DNA from 4 places in the Citrobacter pasteurii genome. Region 3 is predicted to be linked to each of the others. Evidence: predicted binding sites of a transcription regulator. Region 3 holds the regulator's gene; each other region holds the start of a gene.
The links. Region 3 encodes PurR, which represses purine synthesis genes. Its sites were predicted from a motif close to CANGCAAACGTTTGCNTG; they were not measured.
Positions count from the first base shown of each region.

Region 1: a site for PurR is predicted at 3,699-3,716, ahead of carA (glutamine-hydrolyzing carbamoyl-phosphate synthase small subunit). Genes of this name have one in related genera too.
Region 2: a site for PurR is predicted at 4,678-4,695, ahead of I6L54_RS19745 (nucleoside-specific channel-forming protein Tsx). Genes of this name have one in related genera too.
Region 4: a site for PurR is predicted at 5,099-5,116, ahead of tusA (sulfurtransferase TusA). Genes of this name have one in related genera too.

Region 1 is NZ_CP077262.1:4,397,672-4,405,546, forward strand. Features, by position in the region: gene carB (carbamoyl-phosphate synthase large subunit) at 1-2,441, opposite strand, end outside; gene carA (glutamine-hydrolyzing carbamoyl-phosphate synthase small subunit) at 2,459-3,607, opposite strand; gene dapB (4-hydroxy-tetrahydrodipicolinate reductase) at 4,062-4,883, opposite strand; gene rihC (ribonucleoside hydrolase RihC) at 5,057-5,971, opposite strand; gene ispH (4-hydroxy-3-methylbut-2-enyl diphosphate reductase) at 6,038-6,988, opposite strand; gene fkpB (FKBP-type peptidyl-prolyl cis-trans isomerase) at 6,990-7,439, opposite strand; gene lspA (signal peptidase II) at 7,557-7,875, opposite strand, start outside.
Region 2 is NZ_CP077262.1:4,055,690-4,063,564, reverse strand. Features, by position in the region: gene secD (protein translocase subunit SecD) at 1-1,398, shown strand, start outside; gene secF (protein translocase subunit SecF) at 1,409-2,380, shown strand; gene I6L54_RS19755 (VOC family protein) at 2,550-2,915, shown strand; gene I6L54_RS19750 (helix-turn-helix transcriptional regulator) at 2,939-3,631, shown strand; gene I6L54_RS19745 (nucleoside-specific channel-forming protein Tsx) at 3,677-4,540, opposite strand; gene I6L54_RS19740 (SadB/YajI family lipoprotein) at 4,839-5,378, opposite strand; gene nrdR (transcriptional regulator NrdR) at 5,533-5,982, shown strand; gene ribD (bifunctional diaminohydroxyphosphoribosylaminopyrimidine deaminase/5-amino-6-(5-phosphoribosylamino)uracil reductase RibD) at 5,986-7,089, shown strand; gene ribH (6,7-dimethyl-8-ribityllumazine synthase) at 7,180-7,650, shown strand; gene nusB (transcription antitermination factor NusB) at 7,670-7,875, shown strand, end outside.
Region 3 is NZ_CP077262.1:2,923,227-2,931,101, reverse strand. Features, by position in the region: gene punC (purine nucleoside transporter PunC) at 1-766, opposite strand, end outside; gene punR (DNA-binding transcriptional activator PunR) at 880-1,812, shown strand; gene purR (HTH-type transcriptional repressor PurR) at 1,809-2,834, opposite strand; gene cydH (cytochrome bd-I accessory subunit CydH) at 3,132-3,221, shown strand; gene I6L54_RS14295 (MFS transporter) at 3,399-4,568, shown strand; gene sodB (superoxide dismutase [Fe]) at 4,609-5,190, opposite strand; gene I6L54_RS14285 (C40 family peptidase) at 5,318-6,148, opposite strand; gene grxD (monothiol glutaredoxin 4) at 6,482-6,829, shown strand; gene rnt (ribonuclease T) at 6,883-7,530, opposite strand; gene gloA (lactoylglutathione lyase) at 7,625-7,875, opposite strand, start outside.
Region 4 is NZ_CP077262.1:548,428-556,302, reverse strand. Features, by position in the region: gene ftsY (signal recognition particle-docking protein FtsY) at 1-185, opposite strand, end outside; gene rsmD (16S rRNA (guanine(966)-N(2))-methyltransferase) at 337-933, shown strand; gene I6L54_RS02700 (DUF1145 family protein) at 923-1,198, shown strand; gene I6L54_RS02695 (DUF2500 domain-containing protein) at 1,299-1,658, opposite strand; gene I6L54_RS02690 (lysoplasmalogenase) at 1,800-2,426, shown strand; gene zntA (Zn(II)/Cd(II)/Pb(II) translocating P-type ATPase ZntA) at 2,501-4,699, shown strand; gene tusA (sulfurtransferase TusA) at 4,794-5,039, opposite strand; gene I6L54_RS02675 (7-cyano-7-deazaguanine/7-aminomethyl-7-deazaguanine transporter) at 5,208-5,873, shown strand; gene I6L54_RS02670 (DcrB family lipoprotein) at 5,946-6,503, shown strand; gene I6L54_RS02665 (MFS transporter) at 6,507-7,724, opposite strand; gene I6L54_RS02660 (AI-2E family transporter) at 7,858-7,875, shown strand, end outside.

The sequences.
Region 1 (7,875 bases), 1.5 Mb from region 3:
TGTACCTGCTGGCGCATGACATCCTGAATTTCCTGGCTCAGCGTGTAGGCAGGCAGAGAACACGCGGAGTCACCTGAGTGTACGCCCGCCTGCTCGATATGCTCCATGATGCCGCCAATCAGCACCATTTCGCCGTCGCAGATAGCATCCACGTCCACTTCAACCGCATCATCAAGGAAACGGTCCAGCAGCACCGGCGCATCGTTAGAAACGCTGACCGCAGTCTGGAAGTAGCGACGCAGGTCGGCTTCGTCATAGACGATTTCCATCGCGCGACCACCGAGAACGTAGGACGGACGTACCACCAGTGGGTAACCAATCTCTTTTGCCTTCTCAACAGCCTGTTCAATGGCCGTGACGGTGGCGTTCGCCGGTTGTTTCAGCTTCAGACGGTCAACCGCGTGCTGGAAGCGCTCACGGTCTTCCGCACGGTCGATGGCATCCGGGCTGGTACCGATTACCGGCACGCCTGCTGCTTCCAGCGCGCGCGCCAGCTTCAGCGGGGTCTGGCCGCCGTACTGCACGATAACGCCTTTCGGCTTCTCGATGCGCACGATTTCCAGCACGTCTTCCAGCGTTACCGGCTCGAAGTACAGACGGTCGGAGGTGTCGTAGTCGGTAGAAACGGTTTCCGGGTTACAGTTGACCATGATGGTTTCATAACCGTCTTCGCGCAGCGCCAGCGAGGCGTGTACGCAGCAGTAGTCAAACTCTATACCCTGGCCGATACGGTTTGGACCGCCGCCCAGCACCATGATTTTATCGCGGTCGACGGACGGATTCGCTTCACACTCCTCTTCATAAGTGGAGTACATGTAAGCGGTGTCGGTGGCAAATTCTGCCGCGCAGGTATCCACGCGCTTGTAGACCGGGTGCAGGTTGTACTGGTCACGCAGCTTGCGGATTTCCGCTTCGCGAACGCCGGCCAGTTTCGCCAGACGCGCATCGGCGAAACCTTTACGCTTCAGCATGCGCAGGAAGTCAGCGTCGAGGCCGTTGATGCCAAGGTCGGCTACTTTTTCTTCCAGGCGCACCAGCTCTTCAATTTGCACCAGGAACCAGCGGTCGATGTTGGTCAGGTTGAACACGCCGTCAACGGACAGACCCGCGCGGAAGGCATCGGCGATATACCAGATACGCTCAGCGCCCGCATCTTTCAGCTCCCGGCGAATTTTGGTCAGCGCTTCAGGGTCGTCCAGGCTTACTTTCGGGTCAAAGCCAGTCGCGCCGACTTCCAGACCGCGCAGCGCTTTCTGCAGCGATTCCTGCTGGGTGCGGCCAATCGCCATCACTTCACCAACAGATTTCATCTGCGTGGTCAGACGGTCGTTAGCACCGGCGAACTTCTCGAAGTTGAAGCGTGGAATTTTGGTCACAACGTAGTCGATGGACGGCTCAAACGAAGCCGGAGTGCGGCCACCGGTGATATCGTTCATCAGCTCGTCGAGGGTATAACCAACTGCCAGCTTGGCGGCAACTTTAGCAATCGGGAAACCGGTGGCTTTAGAGGCCAGCGCAGAGGAGCGGGAGACACGCGGGTTCATCTCGATAACAATCAGGCGACCGTTTTTCGGGTTTACCGCAAACTGGACGTTAGAACCGCCGGTTTCCACGCCGATTTCACGCAGTACCGCCATCGAGGCGTTACGCATGATTTGATATTCTTTGTCGGTCAGCGTCTGGGCAGGTGCTACGGTGATGGAGTCGCCGGTATGGATGCCCATCGCGTCGAAGTTTTCGATGGAGCAGACGATGATGCAGTTGTCGTTTTTATCACGCACCACTTCCATCTCGTACTCTTTCCAGCCAATCAGCGATTCATCAATCAGCAGTTCGTTGGTTGGGGAAAGATCCAGACCGCGTTCGCAGATTTCTTCGAACTCTTCACGGTTGTAAGCGATACCGCCGCCGGTGCCGCCCATGGTGAAGCTAGGGCGGATAATGCACGGGAAGCCAACGTCAGCGGCAACCGCCAGCGCTTCTTCCATGGTGTGAGCGATGCCTGAACGCGCGGTGTCGAGACCAATCTTCTTCATCGCGATGTCGAAGCGACGACGGTCTTCCGCTTTATCAATGGCATCCGCCGTCGCGCCAATCATGGTCACGCCGAACTCAGCCAGTACGCCCTGGCGTTCCAGCTCCAGCGCACAGTTCAGCGCCGTCTGGCCGCCCATGGTTGGCAGCACCGCATCCGGGCGCTCTTTCTCAATGATTTTGCGTACCACTTCCCAGTGAATCGGCTCGATGTAAGTCGCATCGGCCATTTCCGGGTCGGTCATGATGGTGGCCGGGTTGGAGTTCACCAGAATGACACGGTAACCCTCTTCACGCAGGGCTTTACACGCCTGTGCGCCGGAATAGTCAAACTCACACGCCTGGCCGATAACAATCGGACCCGCGCCCAGAATCAGGATACTTTTTATGTCTGTACGTTTTGGCATGGCTCTTTTACTCCTGATTATTTCGCGGACTGACGGTATTGCTCAATTAACTCGATAAAGTGGTCGAACAGCGGTGCAGCGTCGTGCGGACCCGGACTCGCTTCAGGGTGACCCTGGAAGCTGAACGCTGGCTTATCGGTGCGATGAATCCCTTGCAGGGTGCCGTCGAACAGCGACTTGTGGGTCACGCGCAGATTGGCCGGCATGGAGGCTTCATCTACCGCAAAACCGTGGTTCTGCGCGGTAATCATCACCGTGTTGTTGTCGATATCTTTTACCGGATGGTTACCGCCGTGATGGCCAAACTTCATCTTAATGGTCTTCGCACCGCTCGCCAGCGCCAGCAGTTGATGGCCAAGGCAGATACCAAATATCGGAATATCGGTTTCGAGGAATTTCTGAATCGCGGTAATCGCGTAGTCGCACGGCGCCGGGTCGCCAGGGCCGTTGGACAGGAAGATACCGTCCGGATTCATCTTCAGAACGTCTTCTGCTGCGGTTTTCGCTGGAACCACCGTCAGGCGGCAGCCGCGGTCCGCTAACATACGCAGAATGTTACGTTTAGCGCCGAAATCGTAGGCCACAACGTGGAACGGCAGTTCATCGGCAGATTTTGCTTCCGGCAGGTCACCGGCCAACGTCCAGCTACCTTGCGTCCAGCTATACGGCTCCGCGGTGGTGACTTCTTTCGCCAGGTCCATACCGTTGAGTCCTGGGAACGCTTTCGCTTTTTCCAGCGCCAGCGCGGCATCCGGGTTATCGCCCGCGATGATGCAGCCGTTTTGTGCGCCCTTTTCACGCAGCAAACGCGTCAGCTTACGGGTATCAATATCGGCAATCGCCACAATGTTATGGCGCTTGAGGTAAGAAGAGAGGTCTTCGGTATCGCGGAAGTTGCTGGCAATCAGCGGCAGGTCACGGATGACCAGGCCTTGCGCATGTACCTGAGAAGATTCTGCATCGGCTTCATTGGTGCCGACATTACCGATATGAGGATAAGTAAGAGTGACGATTTGGCGGGAATAGGAAGGATCAGTGAGGATTTCTTGATAACCGGTCATTGAAGTATTGAAAACGACTTCCCCAACCGCCGAACCTGTTGCCCCTATGGCCCGACCGTGAAACTGGGTTCCGTCTTCCAGAACCAATAGCGCTGACTTAATCAAAACACCCTCCAGAGAATATTCACTCACTTTATTTGCATATTAATTCATTAACACATCATGAATCAATGCAAATTTGCTTACCTATGGATTTCTGGCAAACGGCGGCATTCTAGAGATAGCCCACGTAAAAGTCTACCCAAAAGGACAATTTTTATTATTATTTTGCGCCACTGACGAATTAACCCGCCCCCAGGCATCAAAAAGATCAACTAACTTAGAGTGGAAAACGCTTGCGGAGCAGGAAGAGTATTAAATCTCATGAGAAAGAGATAAAAAGTAGACCAAATGGTCAAAATTCACATTTCACCAACACAAAATGATATGAAATCATATAAAAATAGAAAACCCAATACAAAATCGACTTGAAATTGATAAAATAAAGGGCAATAAAATATTGCCCTATGTAATCAAATAATTACGACTACAATAACCACATCACGAAGGGTAGTAAACATTATAAATTGCGTAAATCAAGCACATCTCGCATATCAAAAAGGCCATTTGACTTAGATTTAAGCCAAACCGCCGATCTTACTGCACCGTTAGCGAATGTCATACGGCTGGAGGCTTTGTGGGTAATCTCAATTCGCTCACCAATATCAGCAAACATCGCGGTATGTTCCCCAACAATATCTCCCGCACGCACCGTAGCAAAACCGATCGTGCCCGGTACGCGCTCGCCGGTGTAACCCTCACGGGAATAGACCGCGCAGTCTTTCAGATCTTTATCCAGCGCCCCGGCGATCGCTTCGCCCATCGCCAGCGCAGTGCCTGACGGCGCATCCACTTTATGGCGGTGGTGCGCTTCAATAATTTCAATGTCGGTATAGTCACCCATCACTTTCGCGGCTTTCTCCAGCAGCTTAAGCATGACGTTGACGCCCACGCTAAAGTTCGCGGCGAAGACGATGCCAATATCCTGTGCGGCATCGTGAATAGCCTGTTTACCCGCGTCATCAAAGCCGGTAGTACCAATCACCATGCCTTTGCCGTGCTGGCGGCAAAACGCCAGATGCGCCAGCGTGCCTTCCGGGCGGGTAAAATCGATGAAAACATCGAAATCATCTTTCACCGCTTCAAGGCTACTTTGTACCGTAACGCCCGTTTTCCCGGCTCCGGCTAACTCTCCGGCATCGCTGCCCAGTAAGGAAGAGCCTTCGCGCTCCAGCGCCGCGCCAAGCTGTACGCCTTCCATACCCAGCGTGGCCTGAATCAACTGACGCCCCATGCGTCCTCCGGCTCCCGCGATGGCAACGCGGATTTGTGCATCATGCATAGCTATTCTCTTTTGTTAATTTTACGTAAATCGTTTTCAGATTAACCAGCGTATCACTGCGCCGCCAGCCGAAAACATCGATAATTAGAATTTAATGATAAACAGGGAAAGATATCAGTAAAAGGCATGACGCCACGGAATAAGCAGCGTCATATTGTTATATAGCGTGGAAATCAGGGGGCCAGCGCCAGAACGTGCGCCACCCACTGCTGGAAACCCTCGACATCCAGCCCCAGTGCCACCTGGACATTAGCAGGTTGCCCCAGCCGCCCTTCGATATCTACTACCGTTGTGCCAGAGGTATATTCCCCCTGCGTTTCAACGGCGACAAAACAGGGCTTGAGCGTAAAGAGATCCGGGCGCACCAGCCAGGCAATAGCGCACAGGTCGTGCATGCGCAGCCCCGTATTCATACTGCCGCTACGGTAATGGCTAAACAGCGCGTGCAGCATTTTTCCCGTCTGGTTAAGCTGAGGCAACGTCGCCAGGTAGTCCGGGGCGAGCATAGCCTGGTTGGTCACGTCCAGGCCGCACATTACGATCTCCAGCCCACTCTGGAAGACTTTCGCTGCCGCTTCCGGGTCGATAGCAATATTAAACTCGGCGTTTGGCGTGAAGTTCCCGCGCCCGGCAGAACCGCCCATAATTACCAGGCGCTTAATGTTAAATACGCATTCAGGATAATGGGTCAGCAGCAACGCAATATTTGTCAGCGGGCCAATTGCCACCAGCGTCACGGGCTGTGAGGCATGCATCAGCGCATCGCGAATGGCCTGGAATGCGGGTTTTGCCATCGCCTGGCGGTCGTGCTCGACAAAATCATATCCTTCCATACCGGACTCACCGTGTACGGAAGCAGCATCGCGCAGCGGCCGCACCAACGGCATTGATGCCCCCTGCGCCAGCGGGATATCCACATTCCAGAAGTGCAGCAGTTGCAACGCATTACGGGTGGTTTTTTCCACCGACACATTGCCTGCGACAGTGGTCATCAGTTGCAGATCCAGCTCAGGGGCAAACAGCGCGGCGGCAATAGCGGCAGCATCATCAATGCCGGGATCGGTATCAAGAATGATCGGTAAGCGCATGGTTTCTCCATAAAAAAATGCCAGACGTTAGGTCTGGCATCTTCGCATAATCGTAACCTGAAAGACTTACTCTACTTCACGAACATCCACACGCAGCTCTTTCGGCACTTCAAAAACAATGTTTTCTTCGCGGCCTTCCAGCGGGATAGCCTCTCCACCGCCCAACTCCTGCAGGCGAGCAATCACGTTTTGCACCAAGATATCCGGCGCCGAGGCTCCGGCAGTCACGCCCACGCATTTCGCGGCTTTCACCCACGCTTCCTGGATATCAGTCGCATCATCAATCAGATACGCGGCTTTCCCCATTCGCTGGGCCAGTTCAGCCAGACGGTTGGAGTTAGAGGAGTTTTTCGAGCCGACCACCAGCACCACATCGGCCTGTTCCGCCAGCGCGCGAACCGCTTCCTGACGGTTGGTGGTGGCATAACAGATATCGTCTTTGCGCGGCCCGACGATTTTCGGGAAGCGTTGGCGCAGCGCGTCAATGACGTCAGAGGTGTCATCAACGGAGAGCGTGGTCTGCGTCATGAAGGATAATTTGCCTTCATTTTTCACATTCAGTTTCAGCACATCTTCCGGTGATTCAACCAGGTACATTCCCCCTTGCGGGTTGCTGTACTGGCCCATCGTGCCTTCGACTTCCGGGTGACCGGCGTGACCAATCAAAATCGACTCTTCGCCACGACGGCTGGCGCGGGCGACTTCCATATGTACTTTGGTCACCAGCGGACAGGTTGCATCAAAAACCGTGAGGTCGCGGCCTTTGGCTTCGTTACGCACCGCCTGAGACACGCCGTGGGCAGAGAAGATCAGGATCGCGCCATCCGGCACTTCGCTGATTTGCTCAATAAAAATAGCCCCGCGCTCACGCAGGCTATCCACCACATAGCGGTTATGCACCACTTCATGACGGACATAAATCGGCGCGCCATAAATAGCCAGCGCGTTTTCGACAATGCTGATAGCGCGGTCTACGCCAGCGCAAAAACCGCGCGGGTTGGCCAACAGGATCTGCATTTTACGCCTCCAGTGCCGGTTCGACTTCCAGCACTTCAATATCAAAATGAACGGTATGCCCAGCCAGTGGATGATTGAAATCAACCGTGATCGAGTCACCGTTGATTTCGCGGATAACACCTGGCATCTCACTGCCGTCCATTGCGGTAAAGAGCATGATAGCGCCAATTTCTGGCTCGCCCGCGTCCATAAATTCCCGACGCGAGAAATACTGAATTAAGTCTGGACTTGATACGCCAAAGGCGGCATCCGGCTCCAGAGCAAAGGTGGTTTTATCGCCTTCTTTTAGCCCCAGCAGGTGTTGCTCCAGTCCTTCAGACAGAGAACCGTCGCCCAGGCGAAACAGCGCAGGCTTGCCGTTATTGCGGGTTGACTCTGCGGTGGAGCCATCGTCGAGCTTAAGGGTGAAGTGCACCAGCACCGCACTGTTACTCTGTACTGATTTAGACATGCAGGTTGCTCTTTAAAATTGCTGCCACCTGTGTGCCCGGTGGCGTTACGCTTACCGGGCCTACAAGGATCGCAGTAAATTGTAGGCCGGATTAGCATAGCGCCATCCGGCATTTTTTTATGCGGCTTTTTTCTCTTTCGACGGCAGGAAGCCTTCCAGCACAATCAATGCCGCCCCGATACAGATAGCTGTATCGGCCAGATTGAAGGTCGCGAAATGCCAGTCGCCGACGTAAAAGTCAATCATATCAACCACGAAGCCGTGCCACAGGCGGTCGAACAAGTTGCCCAGCGCACCGCCAATGATTAACGCATATGCGATGTTATTCAGCTTCTGCGTCGCCTTCGAGCGATACATCATCACCATCAGGATGACGCAAATACCGATGGCGATACCGGCAAAGAACCAACGTTGCCAGCCGCCGCTGTCAGCTAAG
Region 2 (7,875 bases), 1.1 Mb from region 3:
ATTGATAGCCTGCGCAGCGATCTGCGTGAAAAAGGCATTCCTTATACTACCGTTCGCAAAGAAGATAACTACGGTCTGAGCATCACCTTCCGTGATAGCAGCGCCCGTGATGAAGCTATCTCTTACCTGAGCAAGCGTCACCAGGATTTGGTTATTTCCAGCCAGGGCAGCAATGCACTGCGTGCGGTGATGACCGATGCGCGCCTGAGCGAAGCCCGTGAGTACGCGGTACAGCAGAACATCAACATTCTGCGTAACCGTGTTAACCAACTGGGTGTTGCTGAGCCGGTGGTACAACGTCAGGGTGCTGACCGCATTGTGGTCGAACTGCCGGGTATTCAGGATACCGCGCGGGCGAAAGAAATTCTGGGCGCGACCGCGACGCTGGAATTCCGTCTGGTAAACACCAACGTTGACCAGTCTGCTGCGGCATCCGGGCGTGTACCGGGTGATTCGGAAGTGAAACAGTCTCGTGAAGGTCAGCCGGTTGTGCTGTACAAACGCGTGATCCTGACCGGTGACCATATCACCGATTCTACTTCCAGCCAGGACGAATACAATCAGCCTCAGGTTAACATCTCGCTCGATAGCGCGGGTGGTAACATCATGTCCAACTTCACCAAGGACAACATCGGTAAGCCGATGGCGACCCTGTTCGTGGAGTACAAAGACAGCGGTAAGAAAGATGCCAACGGTCGTGCCATGCTGGTGAAACAGGAAGAGGTGATTAACATCGCCAACATCCAGTCTCGCCTGGGCAACAGCTTCCGTATTACCGGTATCAACAACCCGAATGAAGCGCGTCAGCTTTCTCTGCTGTTACGTGCCGGTGCGTTGATTGCGCCGATTCAGATTGTGGAAGAACGTACCATCGGCCCAACCCTGGGTATGCAGAACATTAAACAGGGTCTGGAAGCGTGTCTGGCCGGTCTGGTGGTGTCTATCCTGTTCATGATCTTCTTCTATAAGAAGTTCGGTCTGATCGCGACCAGTGCGCTGATTGCTAACCTGGTGCTGATTGTCGGTATTATGTCGCTGCTGCCAGGCGCTACGCTGAGTATGCCGGGGATTGCGGGGATCGTCTTAACCCTTGCCGTCGCGGTCGATGCGAACGTACTGATCAACGAACGTATCAAAGAAGAGTTGAGTAACGGGCGTTCGGTGCAGCAGGCCATCAATGAAGGTTATGCGGGCGCATTTAGCTCCATCTTTGATGCGAACATTACGACGCTGATCAAGGTCATTATCCTGTACGCAGTTGGCACTGGGGCAATTAAAGGGTTCGCGATTACTACCGGTATTGGTGTGGCGACGTCGATGTTTACCGCGATTGTCGGTACACGTGCCATCGTAAACCTGTTGTATGGCGGCAAGCGCGTCAAAAAGCTGTCAATCTGAGGAGTGCGAAGTGGCACAGGAATATACTGTTGAACAATTGAACCACGGCCGTAAAGTCTGGGACTTTATGCGCTGGGACTACTGGGCTTTCGGCATTTCAGGTTTCCTGCTGATTGCGGCCATCGTGGTGATGGGCGTACGCGGGTTTAACTGGGGGCTCGATTTCACCGGTGGTACGGTTATTGAAATCACGCTGGAAAAACCGGCCGATATGGACGTGATGCGCGATGCGCTGGAGAAAGCGGGCTTTGTTGATCCGCTTCTGCAGAACTTCGGCAGCAGCCACGACATTATGGTGCGTATGCCGCCAACTGAAGGCGCAGACGGCGGTCAGGTGCTGGGCAGCAAAGTGTTGAGTGTGATTAACGAATCCACCAACCAAAATGCGGCGGTGAAGCGAATTGAATTCGTGGGGCCGAGCGTGGGTGCAGATCTGGCGCAAACCGGTGCGATGGCGCTGATGGCGGCGCTGATCTCCATCCTGGTGTACGTTGGTTTCCGCTTTGAGTGGCGACTGGCGGCAGGGGTGGTTATTGCTCTGGCGCACGACGTGGTCATTACGCTTGGGATCCTGTCGTTGTTCCATATCGAGATTGACCTGACTATCGTCGCATCACTGATGTCGGTAATCGGTTACTCGCTGAACGACAGTATCGTTGTATCTGACCGTATTCGTGAAAACTTCCGCAAAATTCGTCGCGGTACGCCTTACGAAATCTTTAACGTGTCATTGACTCAGACGCTGCACCGTACGTTGATTACGTCCGGTACGACGTTGATGGTTATTCTGATGCTGTTCCTGTTCGGTGGTCCGGTACTGGAAGGCTTCTCGCTGACGATGCTGATCGGTGTTTCCATCGGTACCGCATCCTCTATCTACGTGGCATCGGCGCTGGCGCTGAAGCTGGGTATGAAGCGTGAGCACATGCTGCAGCAGAAGGTTGAGAAAGAAGGGGCGGATCAACCGTCGATTCTGCCTTAACCCATCAAGAGTGGAAACACTGGAATCCCGATCGCAAGGTCGGGATTTTTTTTGCCTGTGAATTAGCGACAGGCAATTATCTTTTCCTGTCGCCATACTACTGACAGTATGCTGTCAGTAGCCCTGTCTTATAGTCCTTCTGAGATTACCCACACAGGCAGGAGGAAGTATGAATAACGTAATTAACTGGTTTGAAATCCCCGTGGCACAAATGGAGCGCGCCATCGCATTTTATGAGCCCGTGATGCAGGTTTCTTTGCGTCGGGAAAATATGGACTGCGCCGAGCTGGCCGTATTCCCGCATCAGGATCCCTCTCCTGGCGGGGCACTGGCTAAATTTGACGGCATTACGCCTTCAGCGCAGGGCGCTATTATTTACCTGCATACGGACGATTTGGCTGCAACGCTTGAACGTGTCGCCACCGCTGGCGGCCAGTGCGTGTTTGGCCCGCTTGAACTGGGGCAAGATATTGGCACGATTGCGCTGTTTACTGACAGCGAAGGCAATCGCGTTGGTTTACATCAACCCGCGTAATTTTTTCAGGACTGAGGATTAATATGACCAGACGCGCCGACCGCTTGTTTCAGATTGTACAAATCCTGCGTGGCAGGCGAGTGACAACGGCGGCGCTGCTGGCAGAACGTCTGGAGGTTTCTGAACGGACGATTTATCGCGATATCCGCGATCTCTCTTTATCCGGCGTGCCCATTGAAGGCGAAGTGGGCAGTGGATACCGCCTAATGGCAGGGTTTGATCTGCCGCCGTTAATGTTAACGCAACACGAATCAGAAGCGTTGATGGTGGCTATTCGGCTGCTGAAAACATGGGGCGGGGATTCACTCTCACAGGCGCTGGAGTCCGCGCAGGAAAAAGTGCTGGCGATATTGCCGTCAGAGAGTCGGCGCAGAGCCGAGCAAACGCGGATTTTCGCACCTGATTTTGGTAATCAGCCGCATTCACGCAGTGCGTTCGATCTCATTCATCGCGCGGTTTCGGCGCAGCAGGCTCTGGAGCTGCATTATCGCGATGAGGCCGGGAACCTCTCGTGGCGCGACGTTCAGCCGCTGGGATTATTTTTCTGGGGGGAGCACTGGCTGCTCGTTGCCTGGTGTGAAAAACGTGATGATTATCGCTGCTTTCGCGTTGATCGTTGTCTGAAGATCACTCTGCTCAACAGGCATTTTCGCGAATCAGCGGATCGATCGCTAAGTGACTTTTTACGTAAAGTTCGCTGTGAAGACCAGCCATAAAAAAGCCAGCGGTTAAGCTGGCTTGTCTGCGGTAGATTGGCTGGATTAGAAGTTGTAACCCACAACCAGGTAACCACCCCAACCGGTAGATTTCGCGCTGAAATCGCCTTCGCCCCAGTTCAGAGTGTCGCCACCTTTCCATTGACCGCCGTTGTGGAAGTAACGCGCCACGACGGAGTAGTGCCAGTGATCGTAGTTCAGCGCCAGAACGTGGCTGGATGCAATAGAGTTGCTGGTACGGTTCGGATCGTCACCCAAATCTGAGCCCCAGTCGAAGTTGGTGAAGCCGATGTAGGTCAACTGGCCGCCCCATACCTGGGTGATCGGCACAAAGTATTTCACTTTGAAACGGTAGCCATCCCACTCGTTTTCGTTGGATGCGCCATAGTTCTGCCACTGGTATTTAGCATACACGTTCAGAGACAGCCCCATTGGCAGACCGGTATCGATATCGGTACCCAGACCCATATACCAGGTGCTCTGGCGGTTGGCTTTGTTATCACCCATATCGTAGATGTAGTTGTTGGCGAAATACCACTCTTTGAACGGACCAAAGCTCAGGTCAGCGCCGGTCAGCTTGTCGATGGAGAAACGCGGTTCGATTTCCATAAACAGCGGAGAACCGTCAGACCAGATGCCTTTATCGTTGCCGTTACCCCAGTCGAAGGTTTTAGGAATATCGATGTAGCCATAGAAGTCAAACCAGTCTTTTTTGGCAAACGCTTCATATTCCAGATACACGTCGTTGTTCAGTTTCGGAGAGAAACGGGTGTGATAGCTACCCACCACGTTAACGCTCTGGTGCCACCAGTCGGACAGATATTGCGGTTTGTCATTTTCTGCTGCGTTGGCAGTAAAAGACGAGGAGAGCGCCAGAACTGCACCGGCTGCAAGTAATGTTTTTTTCATATGTATGCCACTGTTTGAAATCCCTTTCGGGAGTGAAAAATGCGCAATTTGCGTTTCTAAATATTTCGTAATTCTTCGGAGCCTATTATAAAAATCATTGTTCACAAAAATATGTCTTGTTTCACAGTTCTATCATTTACGTAATCGATTGCGTTCACGTTTGCGTACTTTAGGCGGCGAATTGTACTGGCTCTCATGAATGTTGCCAAGTTTTACCGGAAATATCGCTTATGTCAGGGGAGTAACAAAATGGGGCGGGTTGGTGTTGCGGAACGCACAAAAACGTTCCGCAAAAAGTTTATTGACTAACAGGCTGGATGTCGTGGATGCGAACAAAACCTAACTGGTCAGGAGACAGCCCGTTTAACTGCAACGGAATGTCTACATCGCTGGGGGCAAGGATACTCGCCGGGGCGTTTATCAACTGATTCTGTACATTCACTTCCTGATAGTTGTCCGTGGTGCCCTGAATTTGTCCGTACTCTACAGTACCGCTAAAGGCAGGAAGCGGGGTATTCGATTCCCCCTGAATACGCAGTGTCAGGCGTGTTCCTGTCGCATTTGGCGCAATATTCACCAGAGACATACGCAACGTGCCGATCTGACTATCCAGCCGGGCAGGCGTTTTTGAACCGGGTAGCAGATAGACGCCGCTGGTTGATTTTGCGTTCAACATATTTTGTTGGGTAATTTTTACCGTTTCCTGATTGAGCTGCGTCATCTCTTTATTCAACGTGCTAACGCTTTGATGCATTTGGCGTACTTCGCTTTGCTGTGCGCAGGCGCTAAGGCTAAAGAGACTTCCCACCAGGAGAATTCTTAGGTAACGTCTTGTCATTGTGATTACTTCCTTTATTGTCGCGATAGCATAATGGTAGTGTGCGCAGAGCGCGAAGGCATCGATCCTTTGTCTCAAAAGCGTTGCGCCTTTGTTGTCACGCCAGTTCAGGGTAAAATAGATTCCGCTCAACCACTGAGGTACAGGACGCCGTATGCATTGCCCATTCTGTTTCGCCGTAGACACTAAGGTAATTGACTCTCGTCTTGTCGGCGAGGGCTCTTCAGTACGCCGCCGTCGGCAGTGTCTGGTCTGTAACGAACGTTTCACCACTTTTGAAGTGGCTGAACTTGTCATGCCGCGCGTTGTGAAAAGCAACGATGTGCGTGAACCTTTTAATGAAGATAAGCTGCGCAGCGGCATGCTCAGAGCGCTTGAGAAACGCCCGGTTAGCTCTGATGACGTCGAAATGGCGTTGAACCATATCAAATCACAACTGCGTGCGACTGGCGAGCGTGAGGTGCCGAGCAAGATGATTGGCAACCTGGTTATGGAGCAGTTGAAAAAACTCGATAAAGTCGCCTACATCCGCTTTGCCTCGGTGTACCGGAGTTTCGAAGATATCAAAGAATTTGGCGAAGAGATTGCTCGCCTACAGGACTAAGCCATGCAGGATGAATTGTACATGGCGCGCGCGCTGAAGCTTGCTGCGCGCGGACGTTTTACCACTCACCCCAATCCCAACGTGGGCTGCGTGATTGTTAAAGATGGGGAGATCGTCGGTGAAGGGTATCATCACCGCGCGGGCGAGCCACATGCCGAAGTCCATGCCCTGCGGATGGCGGGAGAAAAAGCGCAAGGGGCAACCGCCTATGTCACGCTTGAACCTTGTAGCCATCATGGCCGTACGCCGCCGTGCTGCGATGCGCTGATTGCTGCAGGCGTGTCACGTGTGGTTGCCGCGATGCAGGATCCTAATCCGCAGGTAGCAGGCCGTGGGCTCTATCGTTTGCAGCAGGCGGGCATTGACGTCAGCCACGGGCTGATGATGAGCGAGGTTGAACAGCTTAATAAAGGCTTCCTTAAGCGTATGCGTACGGGATTCCCCTACGTGCAGCTTAAGCTTGGCGCGTCGCTTGATGGCCGTACGGCGATGGCCAGCGGTGAAAGCCAGTGGATTACCTCACCACAGGCGCGCTGCGATGTGCAACGCTTGCGCGCGCAAAGCCATGCCATTTTAACCAGCAGTGCTACGGTTTTAGCCGACGACCCTCAGCTTACCGTGCGTTGGTCGGAGCTTGGAGAGTCTACCCAGGCCAGTTACCCGCAGGAAAATCTGCGTCAGCCGATCCGCATTGTTCTTGATAGCCAGAATCAGGTCACGCCGGAGCACCGTATTGTGCAACAGCCAGGAGAAACCTGGATTGTCCGGACTAAAGACGACCCTCGCAGCTGGCCGGAAACGGTGCGTAGCCTGAAGGTGCCGGAACATAACGGGCATCTGGATCTGGTGGTGCTGATGATGCAACTGGGCAAGCAGCAAATTAACAGTATTTGGGTTGAGGCTGGTCCAACGCTTGCTGGCGCGTTATTGCAGGCCGGCGTGGTGGATGAGCTAATCGTCTATGTTGCACCTAAACTGTTAGGCAGCGATGCGCGAGGATTATGTGTGCTTCCAGGCCTTGAGAAACTGGTTGACGCCCCCCATTTCAAATTCAATGAGATACGCCAGGTGGGCCCGGACGTTTGCCTGCATTTAACGACTGCGTGAGGCTTTCTGATTTAGAGGAAGCAGCGCACAGAATATTATGATAAAATCCGCCCCCCTTACGGGGCTATAAATCGAACCCGAAGGAAGAATATGAACATTATTGAAGCTAACGTTGCTACCCCGGACGCTCGCGTCGCCATCACCATTGCGCGTTTCAACAACTTTATCAATGACAGCCTGCTGGAAGGTGCGATCGACGCCCTGAAACGTATTGGTCAGGTTAAAGATGAAAACATTACCGTTGTTTGGGTTCCAGGTGCCTATGAGCTGCCGCTGGCGGCTGACGCTCTGGCGAAAACCGGTAAATACGACGCGGTGATTGCGCTCGGTACGGTGATCCGTGGCGGTACCGCGCACTTCGAATATGTGGCTGGCGGTGCAAGCAATGGCCTGGCGCATGTCGCTCAGGACAGCGGCATTCCGGTAGCCTTCGGTGTTCTGACCACCGAAAGTATTGAACAAGCCATCGAACGTGCTGGCACTAAAGCCGGCAACAAAGGCGCAGAAGCTGCACTGACTGCGCTTGAAATGATTAATGTATTGAAAGCCATCAAGGCCTGATTTTTGTAAGGGGAAATCCGTGAAACCTGCTGCTCGTCGCCGCGCCCGTGAGTGTGCCGTCCAGGCGCTCTACTCCTGGCAGTTGTCCCAGAACGACATCGCTGATGTTGAATACCAGTTCCTGGCGGAACAGGACGTAAAAGATGTCGACGTTCTGTATTTCCGTGAACTGCTGTCCGGGGTGGCGACTAACAGCGCGTACCTGGATGGACTGATGAAGCCTTA
Region 3 (7,875 bases):
AACCCCCGATCAAAAATGCAATAGTTTGCGGAACATAGCTCAGACCAATCACTGCCGGGCTGTAGCCCATTTCGCTGAGGATGAACGGGGAGCCCGTCAGCCATGCGAAGAAGCTCGCGGAACAGGCGGCATAAATCAATACGTTCCCACGATAGATTTTCGAGCGCAGCAGGGTGGCGAATGTCAGTTTATCCTGGCTGTCGTCGCGCGCTTTAGTCGTTGGTTTTAAGCGCAGAGCCGGCAGCATCAGGATCAGGGTAATCGCAAAAAGGGTGGCAAAAATGGCCTGCCAGGAAAAATGTACCAGGATCCAACTGCCTAATAACGGTGCAAGTGCAGGAGACAATCCAACCAGCGGCATAATGGTGGCAAAGATACGGTTTACTTTTTGTGACGGATAATAATCGGTGACCAGCGCCTGCCAGATAACCGATGCCGCACAAACCCCAACGGCCTGGACAAAGCGTAGTACCAGCAGGCCTGTGGCGTTTTCAACCCACAGCATGCCCAGACTACCCAGAGCAAAGATAGATAAACCCAGCAGCAAAATCGGTTTGCGACCATAGTGGTCGGAGAGTGGCCCCCACAAAAGTTGTGCGACGGCAAATCCCGCTAAGAACAAACTAAGGCTGGCACTCACGGCAGAGGCGGGTGTCTGTAAATCGGACTGAATTGCGGCGAAGGCGGGCAGATACATATCTGTTGCCAGAAAGCCGAGCACGCTAAGACCCGCCAGCCAGACTAAAAACCCTTTCCCAGGTTGCATCATCATTTCTCTTTTTTAAGCAGTAGAACAATGCCGCTGAGTGTAGTGAGTGAAATTCTTGCTGTGAAACGCTAATATTTGTTTACTGATTTCAAATTTTTTGCAGGCAGAATATGTGGTCGGAATATTCACTTGAGGTGGTTGATGCGGTGGCGCGCAACGGTAGCTTTAGTTCCGCAGCTCAGGAGTTGCACCGCGTACCTTCGGCGGTAAGCTACACTGTGCGTCAACTGGAAGAATGGCTGGCTGTGCCTCTTTTTGAACGTCGTCATCGGGACGTGGAATTAACGCCTGCTGGCGCGTGGTTTTTAAAAGAAGGCCGGTCTGTTATCAAAAAAATGCAGATCACCCGTCAGCAATGTCAACAAATCGCCAATGGCTGGCGAGGACAACTGGCGATTGCGGTAGATAATATTGTGCGTCCAGAACGGACCCGACAGATGATTGTGGATTTCTACCGCCATTTCGATGATGTAGAACTTCTGGTCTTTCAGGAGGTGTTTAATGGCGTCTGGGACGCGCTTTCGTATGGTCGCGTGGAGTTAGCTATCGGAGCAACGCAGGCCATTCCGGTAGGGGGGCGCTATACGTTCCGGGATATGGGAATGCTGAGCTGGAGTTGCGTGGTGGCCAGTCATCATCCGTTGGCGGCAATGCCAGGACCGCTCAGTGACGATACGTTGCGCAACTGGCCATCGCTGGTACGCGAAGATACGTCCCGCACACTGCCGAAACGTATTACATGGCTGCTGGACAACCAAAAACGCGTCGTTGTGCCTGACTGGGAATCCTCGGCTACCTGCTTGTCAGCCGGACTCTGTGTCGGGATGGTGCCGACGCATTTTGCAAAACCGTGGATCGATGGCGGTAAATGGGTGGCGTTACAGCTGGAAAATCCGTTCCCGGATGCCGCTTGTTGCCTGACCTGGCAGCAGAATGATACGTCGCCTGCACTGAGCTGGTTACTGGACTACCTGGGGGATAGTGAGACGCTGAATAAAGAGTGGCTGCGGGAGCCGGATGAGGCTCCCACACAACAGTCTTAACGACGATAATCGCGGAATGGACCGTCGGCAACGGAACGACGCTCTATCAGGCGTGGGTGCACCTCGATAGACTGCGACTCTTCACGTTTATTCACGATTCGGTCTAACAGCATGTTGAAGGCCGTTTCACCCAGTGAATCTTTTGGCTGATGGATGGTTGTCAGCGCAGGGGTGAAGTAACGGGCGTTGCGCACGTTATCGTAACCGATAACTGAGATATCCTGCGGTACGCGCAGCCCCATCTCGTCTGCAGCACACAGCGCACCCATCGCCATAATATCGCCACCACAGAATACGGCGGTTGGGCGATGCGACTGGGAGATGATTTGCTGCATAGCGCGGTAGCCGGATTCAGGTTCGAAATCACCCTGCACAATCCAGTTTTCGGGGACTTTAATCAGCGCTTCTTCCATCGCTTTCATGAAGCCAGCCAGGCGGCCTGCGCCGGTATTACGCTCCATAGGTCCCGGGATCACGCCGATCTCACGATGACCGCGTTCAATCAGATACCGGCCCGCCATGTAACCGCCTTCGAAGGCGTTATCAATGACGGTATCGGTAAAGTCGGCTTTGGCCTCGCCCCAGTCCATGACCACCATCGGGATATGGCGATACTCTTCGAGCATGGAAAGCAGTGATTCCGGATACTCTGAACACATTACCAACAGGCCATCAACGCGCTTTTGCGCCATCATCGACAGATAAGCCTGCTGTTTTTCGAGACTGTTCCAGGCGTTGCCCAGAATCAGCGTGTAGCCTTTCTGGAAACAATTTTTTTCAACTGCCTCAATAATTTCAGCGAAATAGGCCGCTTCGCTGCTGGTTGCCAACAAACCGATCGATTTGGTGTGATTCACCTTCAGGCTACGCGCTACTGCGCTCGGAGAATAGTGCAGTTCTTTAATCGCTGCCCAGACAGCGTTGCGCGTTTCTTCCGCGACAAAGCGCGTTTTGTTAATTACGTGTGATACGGTTGTAGTGGAAACGTTTGCTCGCTTCGCTACATCTTTAATAGTTGCCATTACATCTCACTCCAGACCATATCCTAAGCTCCTGAGAATACTCCAGGTAAACGTTTGCCTTCACACACCCTCAACGCAACGTCAGGGTTGCGGCACGCCGGGAAAACGACACGGAACGTCAGGAAGGGGTCAATGGCCGGTACGCTAATCAAGTAAGCGTGGAATTTTGTCTGATCTTAACGAAAAGGGGAAGAGTTAAAAGCAGTTATCAATATAAATCGTGAGAGATTTTTGCTTTCAAGTGTGTAAAAATGCGCAATATCACTTTTTGTGTGGGAATAAAAAGGAGAAAACTTGATGAGCACCGATCTGAAATTTTCGTTAGTGACGACCATAATTGTTCTGGGCCTGATTGTCGCGGGTGGCCTGACTGCAGCACTGCACTGATTTCCCCCGAGGGAGTTCGCTCTCCCTCATCCTTTCTGCTTACCTTTTTCGTCCTATTTTTTGCAAATAAGCAAAAGTCTTTTGCAGTTTTGTTAACTTTATTAATTTTGCGATCAATGTCATGCTTTTGACTCTTATGATGTGTCGTGCCAAGGCTCGACGTTACGGAGTCGATAGATGAAAATAAATTATCCTTTACTGGCGCTGGCGATCGGAGCGTTTGGCATTGGCACCACCGAATTTTCTCCCATGGGATTGTTACCCGTCATTGCCAAAGGCGTGGATGTTTCAATTCCGGCAGCAGGGATGTTAATCAGCGCGTATGCGGTAGGCGTGATGGTTGGCGCACCGCTGATGACATTACTTCTGTCCCATCGTGCGCGTCGCAATGCGCTTATCTTCCTGATGGCCATTTTTACGTTGGGTAATGTGCTTTCGGCGATATCTCCGGATTACACGACGCTGATGCTGTCGCGCATTTTGACCAGTCTTAACCACGGGGCATTTTTTGGCCTCGGTTCGGTTGTGGCGGCAAGCGTTGTCCCCAAACATAAACAGGCCAGCGCCGTTGCGACGATGTTTATGGGGTTAACTATCGCGAATATTGGCGGTGTTCCCGCGGCAACCTGGCTTGGGGAAACCATCGGCTGGCGAATGTCCTTTATGGCGACGGCGGGACTGGGTGTTATCGCGATGGTCAGCCTGTTCTTCTCGTTACCGCAAGGCGGGGCTGGTGAGCGCCCTGATGTGCGCAAAGAACTGGCGGTGTTAATGCGTCCACAAGTGGTGTCAGCTTTACTGACGACCGTTCTGGGGGCCGGTGCGATGTTTACGCTTTATACCTACATCTCACCCGTGCTGCATAGCATTACTCATGCTACGCCGGCGTTTGTCACCGGTATGCTGGTGCTGATTGGCGTTGGGTTCTCTATCGGTAACTATCTGGGCGGTAAACTGGCTGACCGTTCGGTTAACGGTACACTGAAAGGCTTTTTACTGTTGCTGATGATGATTATGCTGGCGATACCTTTCCTTGCTCGTAATGAGCTGGGTGCGGCCGTGAGTATGGTGGTGTGGGGCGCAGCAACGTTTGCGGTGGTTCCGCCGCTGCAGATGCGTGTGATGCGCGTTGCCAGCGAGGCACCTGGATTGTCATCGTCAGTTAATATTGGCGCGTTTAATCTGGGGAATGCCCTGGGAGCGGCGGCTGGTGGGGCGGTAATTTCCGGAGGGTTGGGCTACAGTTTCGTACCGGTAATGGGGGCGATGGTGGCAGGGCTTGCGCTACTGCTGGTCTTTGTCTCGGCAAGGAAACAAGCGGAAGAAGTCTGCAACGCAACGAATTAAAAACAAAAACGCAGAAGGGAATCCCTTCTGCGCTGTCATTTTATGCTGCGAAGTTTTTCGCAACAAATTCCCAGTTCACCAGTGCCCAGAAGTGTTCCAGGTAGCCAGGACGGGCATTACGATAATCGATGTAGTAAGCATGTTCCCACACGTCAACGGTCATCAGCGGCGTCGCGTCAGTCGTCAGCGGTGTACCTGCGTTGGAGGTGGACACGATAGCCAGTTTGCCATCCGTTCCTTTTACCAGCCAGGTCCAGCCAGAACCGAAATTCTTGATAGCGGCATCGGTGAATTGAGCTTTGAAGTCTGCAAAGCTGCCAAAGGAGGCGGTAATCGCTTCGGCCAGTTTACCGGTCGGCTCGCCACCTGCGTTTGGTGCCAGGCAGTTCCAGTAGAACGTGTGGTTCCATACCTGTGCAGCGTTATTGAATACACCACCTTCAGAGCTACGTACGATCTCTTCCAGTGATTTACCTTCAAACGCGGTGCCTTTAATCAGGTTATTCAGATTAGTCACATAGGTTTGATGGTGTTTGCCATAGTGGTATTCCAGCGTTTCGGCAGAAATGTGCGGTGCCAGAGCATCTTTGGCATACGGTAATGCAGGTAATTCGAACGACATTGCTTCTCTCCTTATTATTTATATTGAGTACACACAATAGCCTCATTGTGAGTAAGGATAGGGTAGCAAATTGAAAGGTTATGCAAAAGAAGAACTTACCCTACAGCATATTCTGTAGGGTAAGTTTTTAGCGAATTGTTTTCGGCGTCATCACACGGCGAGCGCCCACGTAGTGGCGTTGCCAGTAATCTTCGCTCAGAGAGGTTATTTGAATTTCCTGACCGCTGCGTGGAGACTGGATAAATTTACCATTGCCGACATAGACGCCAACGTGGTCGGCGGTACCGCGACCTTGCGTGCGGAAGAAGACCAGATCACCGTTTTTCAGTTCACCACGTTCAATCGGCGCAGCGTCGCGCAGGTGATACATTTCATTAGCGGTACGCGGAATGCGGAATTTCACCAGATCTTTGTATGCGTAATAAACCAGCCCGCTGCAATCAAAACCGGTTCTGGGTGAGGTGCCCCCCCAACGGTAAGGTTTGCCGATTTGGTTCATCAGGGTAGACATGGCGGTTTTGGTCGCTTTCTGTACTTTCACTTTATGTACATCAGCAACGGCTGTTGGCGCAGTCGTCTTCACTTTTACACAACGTGGCTTATGACCTTTGCGCGGGGTACATTTTTCAGTCCAGATGACGGCGGGAGGGTGCATTGCCGCTGTTTTACTGCGACGGTTTGCTGTTTTCGTCGATTTTGCCGGAGTCGCTGTGCGTTTTTTTGAGGAGGAAGCTGTTTTCGTACTGGTTTTACTGGTGTTTTTTGTCGCCGTTTTCTTGTTGGTTTTTGTTGCTTTTTGGCTGGCTGTTGCGCTTTTCTTTTTATCTACCGTCTTGACGGTGTGGGAAGCGGTAGGTGTCGCCCTGGCCTGCTTGGAAGCATGAGCCATAGGCGTAAAAGGCAGTGTGGTAAAAAGTAAAGCACAGAGCGTGATCGAGATTCGGTTTATCCGCGCCACTGAGCAGTCCTCTGGTAAGGCAGGTCTATCGTGCCTGCGTGTGATTTTCAAAACTTGACGATTCTAATCTATAGAAAGAGGGAAAGTTAATAGCTTTTTTCGTTTAAAACTGCGTTTCGTAACCGACCGCAAAAAAAAACAGCAATTCAGGGCGTAATTGGTGAACAGATAATCAAATCCACAGGCTTCATGCGGATAAATGAGATTGTGAATGCAACTTTTAACGACAGGCGATAAAATAATATCGCGTAATGAAAATGTTATTTTCCGTTACCTGCCTGACCCGCTACAATGCAGACTACTGCCGTAAAAGAAGTTTAAGGAAGCAAGATAATGAGCACCACTATCGAAAAAATCCAGCGCCAGATCGCTGAAAACCCGATTCTCCTGTACATGAAAGGTTCCCCAAAACTGCCAAGCTGCGGTTTCTCTGCTCAGGCAGTGCAGGCGTTGTCCGCCTGTGGTGAACGTTTTGCTTATGTTGATATTCTGCAGAACCCGGATATTCGCGCCGAGCTGCCGAAATATGCCAACTGGCCGACTTTCCCACAGCTGTGGGTTGATGGTGAACTGGTAGGCGGCTGTGACATTTTAATTGAAATGTACCAGCGCGGTGAGTTGCAGCAGTTGATTAAAGAAACTGCGGCGAAATACAAAACCGAAGAGCCGGACGCTGAGTAATTTTAGCGGAAATAAAAAAGCGACCTGTGATGGTCGCTTTTTTTATGCCGCCGTTACGCCTCTTCGGGCACTGGCAGAGGCCAGCCGCCGAGGCGTTTCCAGCGGTTAACAATTTCGCAAAACAGTACGGCCGTCCGTTCGGTATCATACAGCGCCGAGTGCGCCTGATTCCCGTCAAATTCCATTCCTGCTGCCAGACAGGCTTTTGACAGTACTGTTTGCCCCAACGACAGGCCGCTTAATGCCGCCGTATCAAAGGTGACGAAGGGGTGAAACGGATTACGTTTCAGTGAGGCGCGCTCTGCTGCGGCCATCATAAAACTGTGGTCGAAAGTAGCGTTATGCGCCACCATGATCGCCCGATTGCAGCCGCTGTCTTTAATCCCTTTGCGCACCATTTTGAAGATGGCGTGCAGTGCGTCATATTCGCTGACCGCACCACGTAGCGGATTGTTAGGGTCAATACCGTTAAAGGCGAGGGCTTCCGGCTGTAAATTCGCCCCTTCAAACGGCTCTACGTGGAAATGTAACGTCATGTCCGGCATCAGCCAGCCTTGTTCATCCATTTTCAGTGTGATGGCGGCAATTTCAAGCAGCGCATCGGTTTTGGCGTTAAATCCTGCTGTTTCGACATCAATGACGACAGGATAAAAACCACGAAAACGGTCACACAGACCGGAAAGTTGAGCGTTATCGGACATCTGGGTCTCTTAATACGGGAAAATTGCAGCGCGTATTATGGCAAAATGATGAGTATAAAACTACGGGCACAGACGATCTGCGCCCGAGGGGAGGTTAGTCGCCCAGGCCGCGGCCGGCGTCTTTCTCTTCGATCAGCTCAATTTTGTAACCGTCCGGATCTTCAACGAACGCGATCACTGTTGTGCCGCCTTTTACCGGGCCCGCTTCACGCGTCACGTTACCGCCGTTTTGACGAATACGTTCACAGGCCTGTGCCGCGTTATCTACGCTCAGGGCGATATGACCGTAGGCTGTGCCCAGCTCATACTTATCGACACCCCAGTTATAAGTCAGTTCGATCACCG
Region 4 (7,875 bases), 2.4 Mb from region 3:
GCAAAGGCTTCTGTTTCCGCCTCGCTATGCGTTTCCTGCGCGCGTGACGGCTCATCAACGACGGTAGCTTCTTCAGTAACTGGTTGTTGTTCTTCGTTTTTTAGTTCTGTCTCGTTTTCCGGTGCCTGCTCTTTTTGACCAAAGCCCAGCCAGGAAAAAAAGCCACGTTTTTTCTCTTTCGCCATTTGCGACTACACTCCCCCGCTGTTGCTTCATGGCACAGCGTCAACGCTATGTACATAGCAGCTAAAAAAATGATGAAATAGTCTATCACTTAACTTAACTCACATCACCGCCTGGAATGACACGTCAGCAGCGGATTGAGCAATAATTGAAATGAAAAAACCGAATCACTCTGGTAGCGGCCAGATCCGCATTATTGGCGGGCAATGGCGTGGCCGTAAACTCCCGGTTCCGGACAGCCCCGGCCTGCGTCCGACCACCGACCGTGTGCGCGAAACATTGTTTAACTGGCTGGCCCCGGTAATGGTCGATGCTCACTGTCTGGACTGCTTCGCCGGCAGCGGCGCGCTGGGGCTGGAAGCCCTCTCTCGCTATGCGGCAAATGCGACGCTTCTGGAGATGGATCGCGCGGTGTCTCAGCAGCTGCAAAAGAATCTCGCCACGCTGAAAGCCTCCCATGCCCGCGTCGTCAATACCAATACGCTGACATTTTTGGCCCAAACGGGTACGCCGCATAACGTGGTGTTTGTGGATCCGCCGTTTCGCAAAGGGTTACTGGAAGAAACATTAACGCTTCTGGAAACTCATGGCTGGCTGGCGAACGAAGCGTATATTTACGTGGAAAGCGAAGTAGAAAACGGTTTGCCGCCGGTTCCGGTGAACTGGTCGCTATACCGTGAGAAAGTCGCCGGACAGGTCGCCTATCGCCTGTATCAACGTGAAGCACAAGGAGAGCAACATGCTGATTAATCTGGGACGTCTGTTAATGCTGTGTGTCTGGGCATTCCTGCTACTGAATATTTTTCAACCGTTCCCACGTCCGCTCAATATCTTCGTGAATGTGGCACTGGTGTTTATGGTGCTGATGCACGGCATGCAGTTGGCGCTGCTGAAATCAACCATGCCGAAAGATGGCCCGCAAATGACCAGCGGCGAGAAAATCCGCATTTTCCTGTTTGGCGTATTTGAACTGCTGGTCTGGCAGAAGAAGATTAAAGACCAGTTGAAGAAGTAATGGTGCTCACTTTGCCCGGTATCACGTAGCGAGCCGGGACGGCAAAACCTGTAGGCCGGATAAGGCGTAAGCCGCCATCCGGCATCAGCCAAATGAAACCTTAGCGTTCAGCCGTAAAATCAACAAAACGCGAACCCTTGTAGCTCAGTGTCCCTTTGTCGCCAACCGTTAACGTATGATACTGCTGGGCGTCCAGACGAAACGTCTGCTCCAGGCCGCCGCTTTGCGGTTTGAAGCTGGCTTCATAGCGCATGCTGGTGCCCGCTGGCGTAACATCCTGTTGACGTGAACGCCGGTCATTTAGCGGCTTTTCCCGCTTATTACTCACCACCACCCTTTTTTGTACCAACGGTGCAGCATCATTTTCCGCTTTTTCCCGCCGCTGCTGGACAAAGCGAAACGACGCGGCAATAACGATTAAGGCAATGATCACAATAAAAAAAAGGGGTGGCTTACTCATAGTATTAACCCATCAGAAAATGCGGAAATAAGCATACCTTGCCTGTTATGGTGTTGTCATCCTGCGGTATCGGACTCTACACTGGTCAATAGAGCCGTAAGCACCCCGCTTACGAAAAAATAACGAATTCAAGGAACTAAGATGCTTTGGTCGTTTATCGCTGTTTGTCTTTCCGCATGGTTGTTCGTGGATGCTTCTTATCGTGGGCCCGTCTGGCAACGCTGGGTCTTTAAACCCCTGACGTTATTGCTCCTGCTGCTGCTGGCCTGGCAGGCACCAATGTTTAACGCCATCAGCTACCTGGTACTGGCCGGCTTGCTGGCTTCGCTGCTGGGCGACGCGCTGACGCTATTGCCGCGCCAACGCCTGCTGTACGCAATTGGGGCATTCTTCCTGTCGCATCTGCTGTATACCATTTACTTCGCCAGCCAAATGACGCTGTCGTTCTTCTGGCCTTTGCCGCTGGTACTGGTGGTGCTGGGGGCGTTGCTGATTGCCGTGATCTGGACACGTCTGGAAGAGCTGCGCATCGCTATTTGTACCTTTATCGGCATCACGCTGATGATGGTCTGGATGGCTGGCGAACTGTGGTTCTTCCGCCCGACCGCTCCGGCGCTGTCAGCATTTATGGGCGCATCGCTCCTGTTCATCGGCAATATTGTCTGGCTGGGGAGCCATTACCGTTACCGCTTCCGCGCGGATAATGCGATTGCTGCCGCCTGCTACTTCGCCGGACATTTCCTGATTGTTCGTTCGTTGTATCTTTAAAAACCCTTGACTCTGGAGTCGACTCCAGAGTGTATCCTCGGTTAATACGAAATGATTATCAATCGGAGGATGCCATGTCGACACCAGAGACCAATGGCAAAAAAGCCCCACAATTCTCTTCTTTCAAGCCAGCGCCTGCGCCACAAAAGGCGGATGACTGCTGCTGCGACGGAACTTGCTCCACTACACCACCCGTATCCGATACCGTTGACGGGACTCGCTATTCCTGGAAAGTGGCGGGCATGGACTGCGCGGCCTGTGCGCGTAAAGTCGAGAATGCAGTCCGCCAGGTCAGCGGCGTTAACCAGGTTCAGGTTCTGTTCGCCACCGAAAAGCTGGTGGTAGATGCCGGTTCCGATATCCGCGAGCAAATTGAAAGCGCAGTGCAGAAAGCCGGCTACACCCTGCGTGATGAGCAGGCGCCAGAAGAAGCCCCCGAATCACGGTTTAAAGAAAATCTGCCACTGATTTCATTGATTATCATGATGGCCATCAGTTGGGGACTGGAGCAGTTCAATCACCCCTTCGGCCAGATAGCATTTATCGCCACCACCCTGGTGGGTCTGTATCCCATTGCACGTCAGGCGCTGCGCCTGATGAAAACCGGTAGCTACTTTGCCATTGAAACGCTGATGAGCGTCGCCGCCATCGGCGCACTGTTTATCGGCGCGACAGCGGAAGCCGCTATGGTGCTGCTGCTGTTTTTAATTGGCGAGCGCCTGGAAGGATGGGCTGCCAGCCGAGCCCGTAAAGGGGTCAGTGCGCTAATGGCGCTGAAGCCGGAAACCGCCACGCGTCTGCGTAACGGCGAGCGCGAAGAGGTTGCCATTAACACCCTCCAGCCAGGCGACATCATTGAAGTTGCTGCCGGGGGACGTTTACCCGCCGACGCTAAACTGGTTTCTGGTTTTGCCAGCTTTGATGAAAGTGCATTGACGGGTGAATCTATTCCGGTTGAGCGGACATTGGGCGAGAAAGTCCCGGCAGGCGCCACCAGCGTGGATCGTCTGGTCACGCTGGAAGTGCTCTCCGAACCGGGCGCCAGCGCCATTGACCGTATTTTGAAGTTGATTGAAGAAGCGGATGAACGTCGCGCCCCCATTGAGCGCTTTATTGACCGTTTCAGCCGGATTTACACCCCAGCCATTATGGCGGTTGCGCTGCTGGTCACCCTTGTACCACCGCTGCTGTTTGCCGCATCCTGGCAGGAGTGGATTTATAAAGGGCTGACGCTGCTGCTGATTGGCTGCCCATGTGCACTGGTGATTTCAACCCCCGCAGCTATTACCTCTGGTCTTGCCGCCGCGGCGCGGCGCGGGGCGTTAATCAAAGGCGGTGCCGCACTGGAACAGTTGGGCAGAGTCACACAGGTGGCGTTTGATAAAACCGGCACCCTGACCGTGGGTAAACCGCGCGTCACGGCGATTCACCCGGCGAGCGGTATTGGCGAAGCTGAACTGCTGGCGCTGGCGGCAGCGGTAGAGCAAGGCGCAACGCATCCGCTGGCCCAGGCCATTGTCCGTGAAGCACAGACGCGTGAACTGAGTATTCCGCTGGCGACAGAACAGCGTGCGCTGGTTGGCTCAGGGATTGAAGCACAGGTAAACGGTGAGCGCGTACTGATTTGCGCGGCGGGCAAACATCCTGCTGATGCCTTTGCCGGGCAGATAAGCGAACTGGAAAGCGCAGGCCAAACGGTGGTGCTGGTGCTGCGTAACGATACTGTACTCGGCGTACTGGCCCTACAGGACACGCTGCGCGACGACGCTCACAGCGCTATCGCCGAGCTTGATCAGATTGGCGTGAAAGGGGTGATCCTGACCGGCGACAATCCTCGTGCGGCAGCTGCTATTGCCGCTGAACTGGGGCTTGAATTCAAAGCGGGGCTATTACCGGAAGACAAGGTACAGGCCGTTACCCAGCTCAACCAACGGTCACCGCTGGCGATGGTCGGCGATGGGATCAACGATGCACCAGCGATGAAAGCCGCCACCATCGGCATTGCCATGGGTAGCGGAACCGATGTTGCACTGGAAACCGCCGATGCGGCTCTGACGCATAACCGTCTTCGTGGCCTGGTGCAAATGATTCAGCTGGCGCGCGCCACCCACGCCAATATTCGACAAAATATTGCGATTGCGTTAGGTCTGAAAGGGATTTTCCTTGTTACCACGCTGCTGGGGATAACCGGATTGTGGCTGGCAGTGCTGGCAGATACCGGGGCGACGGTACTGGTGACCGCTAACGCGCTGCGGTTGTTACGTAAAGGATAGTTTTTTGCCGGATGGCGGCGCTGCCTTATCCGGCCTACGGGTTACACGTTCTTTGTAGGCCGGATAAGCGTTAGCGCCATCCGGCATAACATGATTACTGGCCTTTGCGCAGCAGATAGCGGTATGGCAAAGAGTCGGTCTCTTTTGCCACCAGCTCATGTTCCATAAAAGTACAGAAGCCGGGAATATCGCGGGTTGTCGCCGGATCGTCTGCAACAATCAGCAGCGTCTCACCGGCCTGCATGCCGCGCACGGTTTTACGCACCATCATGACGGGTTCCGGACAGCGTAACCCCTGCGCATCAAGGGTATGGTCAGGAGAAGTAAACAGATCGCTCATCGTAGTCTCATTCATACAAAAACGGCGTTATTTTACGCTCTGTTGTGGCGTAAGCCAATCAGGTTAACGATTGCGTGAAAAACAGCCATTGCAATGTGTTTTTAAAGCAGTATCATGCGACGGTTTTTTATTGGGTTCCCTCACCCCATCCAACAAAAAGGTCACAATATGACTCCGTTTACACAAAATCAGCGCGTAAAAGCGTTGTTCTGGCTATCGTTATTTCATCTGCTGGTGATCACCTCCAGCAACTATCTGGTGCAACTTCCGATCTCCATCTTTGGTTTTCATACCACCTGGGGCGCGTTTAGCTTTCCGTTTATTTTCCTCGCCACCGATCTGACCGTGCGTATCTTTGGCGCACCGCTGGCAAGACGCATCATCTTTGCCGTGATGGTTCCGGCGTTGCTGATCTCGTATGGTGTGTCGTCACTGTTCTATATGGGCTCCTGGCAAGGTTTTGATGCGCTGCTGCACTTTAACCTGTTTGTCGCCCGTATCGCCGCCGCCAGCTTTATGGCTTACGCGCTGGGACAAATTCTGGATGTGCATGTCTTCAACCGCCTGCGTCAGAACCGTCGCTGGTGGCTCGCGCCTACGGCTTCCACGCTGTTTGGCAACATCAGCGATACGCTGGCGTTCTTCTTTATCGCCTTCTGGCGCAGCCCGGATGCCTTTATGGCCGAGCACTGGATGGAAATCGCGCTTGTCGATTACTGCTTCAAAGTGCTGATCAGTATTATTTTCTTCCTGCCGATGTACGGCGTGTTGCTGAATATGTTACTGAAAAGGCTGGCAGATAAATCTGAAATCTCTGCATTGCAGACGAGTTAAAGGTTCATTTTCCGAGTTGTGATAAGATGGACGAATGAGCCGTTATGGCCGTTTATCGAAAGGAAGAAGTCAATGCGCAATCTGGTTAAATATGTCGGTATTGGCCTGCTGGTTATGGGGCTTGCGGCCTGTGATAATAGCGATACAAAAGCGCCAGCAGAGGGTGCTGCCGCACAAAGCAGCGCCGCCGGACAACCGGTTAACCTGCTCGATGGCAAACTCAGTTTTTCCCTACCGGCGGATATGACCGATCAGAGCGGTAAGCTGGGTACTCAGGCGAACAATATGCACGTTTATTCTGACGCAACCGGCCAGAAAGCGGTAATTGTGATTGTCGGTGACGATACCAGCGAAGCACTGCCTGTACTAGCAAAACGTCTGGAAGATCAGCAGCGTAGCCGTGACCCGCAGCTGCAGGTGGTCACTAACAAGTCAATTGAGCTGAAAGGCCACACGCTGCAGCAGTTAGATAGCATCATTTCAGCGAAAGGCCAGACTGCTTACTCCTCCGTGGTGTTGGGCAAAGTGGACAACCAACTGCTGACCCTGCAAATCACGCTGCCTGCTGACGATCAACAGAAAGCACAGACCACGGCAGAAAACATCATTAACACGCTGGTTATCCAGTAATCGTTAAGACGATGATGCGGCCTCCGGTGACACCACCTGAGGCCGTTTTTTTAGCCGCCATGTCAGCAATAACGCCACCGCCACCAGCCCAGCTGCCGCCAGATAGATAACCGGCACGCCCGCCCATGTCATTACCAGTCCCGCCAAAGGCCCGGTGACACCCAGCGACAAATCCATAAATACCGTATAGGTTGCCAGTGCCGCGCCCTGATTCTGCTGCGGGACCGCTTTTACCGCTACCACACCCAGCGCCGGGAAGACCAACGAGAACCCTGCGCCGGCCAGTAGCACGCCAATTTTCGCCATCCACGGCATGGAAGCCATCCCGACCAACAATAGCCCAACAATTTCGACGCTAAAGCAGATCATCGCGACATTCAGCCCGCCTAACCGGTTGATGCCATTTGGGAATAGCAGACGAGTACCGACAAACGTGCAGCTAAATAGCGTCAGCGCGAAAGCCGCGCCGTCCCAGCCTTTGGCATCATAAAACAGGGTAATAAACGTGGCGATCACCCCAAAGCCGGCAGAGGCCAACGCCAGTGCCATACCGTACGGCCAAACTCGCCCAAGCACCGCGCGAAACGGCAACGGTTTGCCTTTGCTGGCCTTTACCGCCGGACGAGGGAGCGCCAGCAATATTGCCAACAGCGCCACGGCCATCACGGTCAGCGCCAGCCCCTGTAAGCCACCCCAGGCGTAACATAGCACTCCCAACGGCGCACCGATCGCCATCGCCCCATAGGTGACAATACCGTTCCATGAAATCACCCGTCCAATGTGCATTGAGCCAACCACTCCAACGCCCCACAATGTAGAGCCGGTCCCGGCAAAACTTTGCCCGATACCCAGAATCACGCGCCCCAGGCACAGCAGCAATAAACTGGCCAGCGGCCAACCATGAGAGCTCCCTGCCAGCAAATAGCCCAGACCACTTAAAAAACAGCCACACAGCCCAAATACCACAATCTTTTTCGGCCCCAGCAAATCGGCATAGCGACCGGCATGAGGACGGCTCAACAACGTCGCGAAATATTGCAGACTGATAACCAGCCCGGCCCAGAAGGCACTAAACCCCATAACATCATGGACATAACCAGGTAAAACCGCGAGCGGCAGGCCGATGGTCAGATAGCTGGCGAAGTTAAACATCACCACGGAGACAATGCGCAGATTAAGGCGTAAACCGCTCAGCGTCGGTTCAGCGACGGGTTCGGGCATGGAGGGTCACCACATATTCACAACAGTGTTTCATTTCTACCATGTTGCCGCGCAGAAATCAGTAACCAGATTAGGAATATCGGTAGCAAGCCAGCCGCTACACTTAATGCAAAAACGCAAACAGGAAGAAAATATGACAACCGCTCAGCCC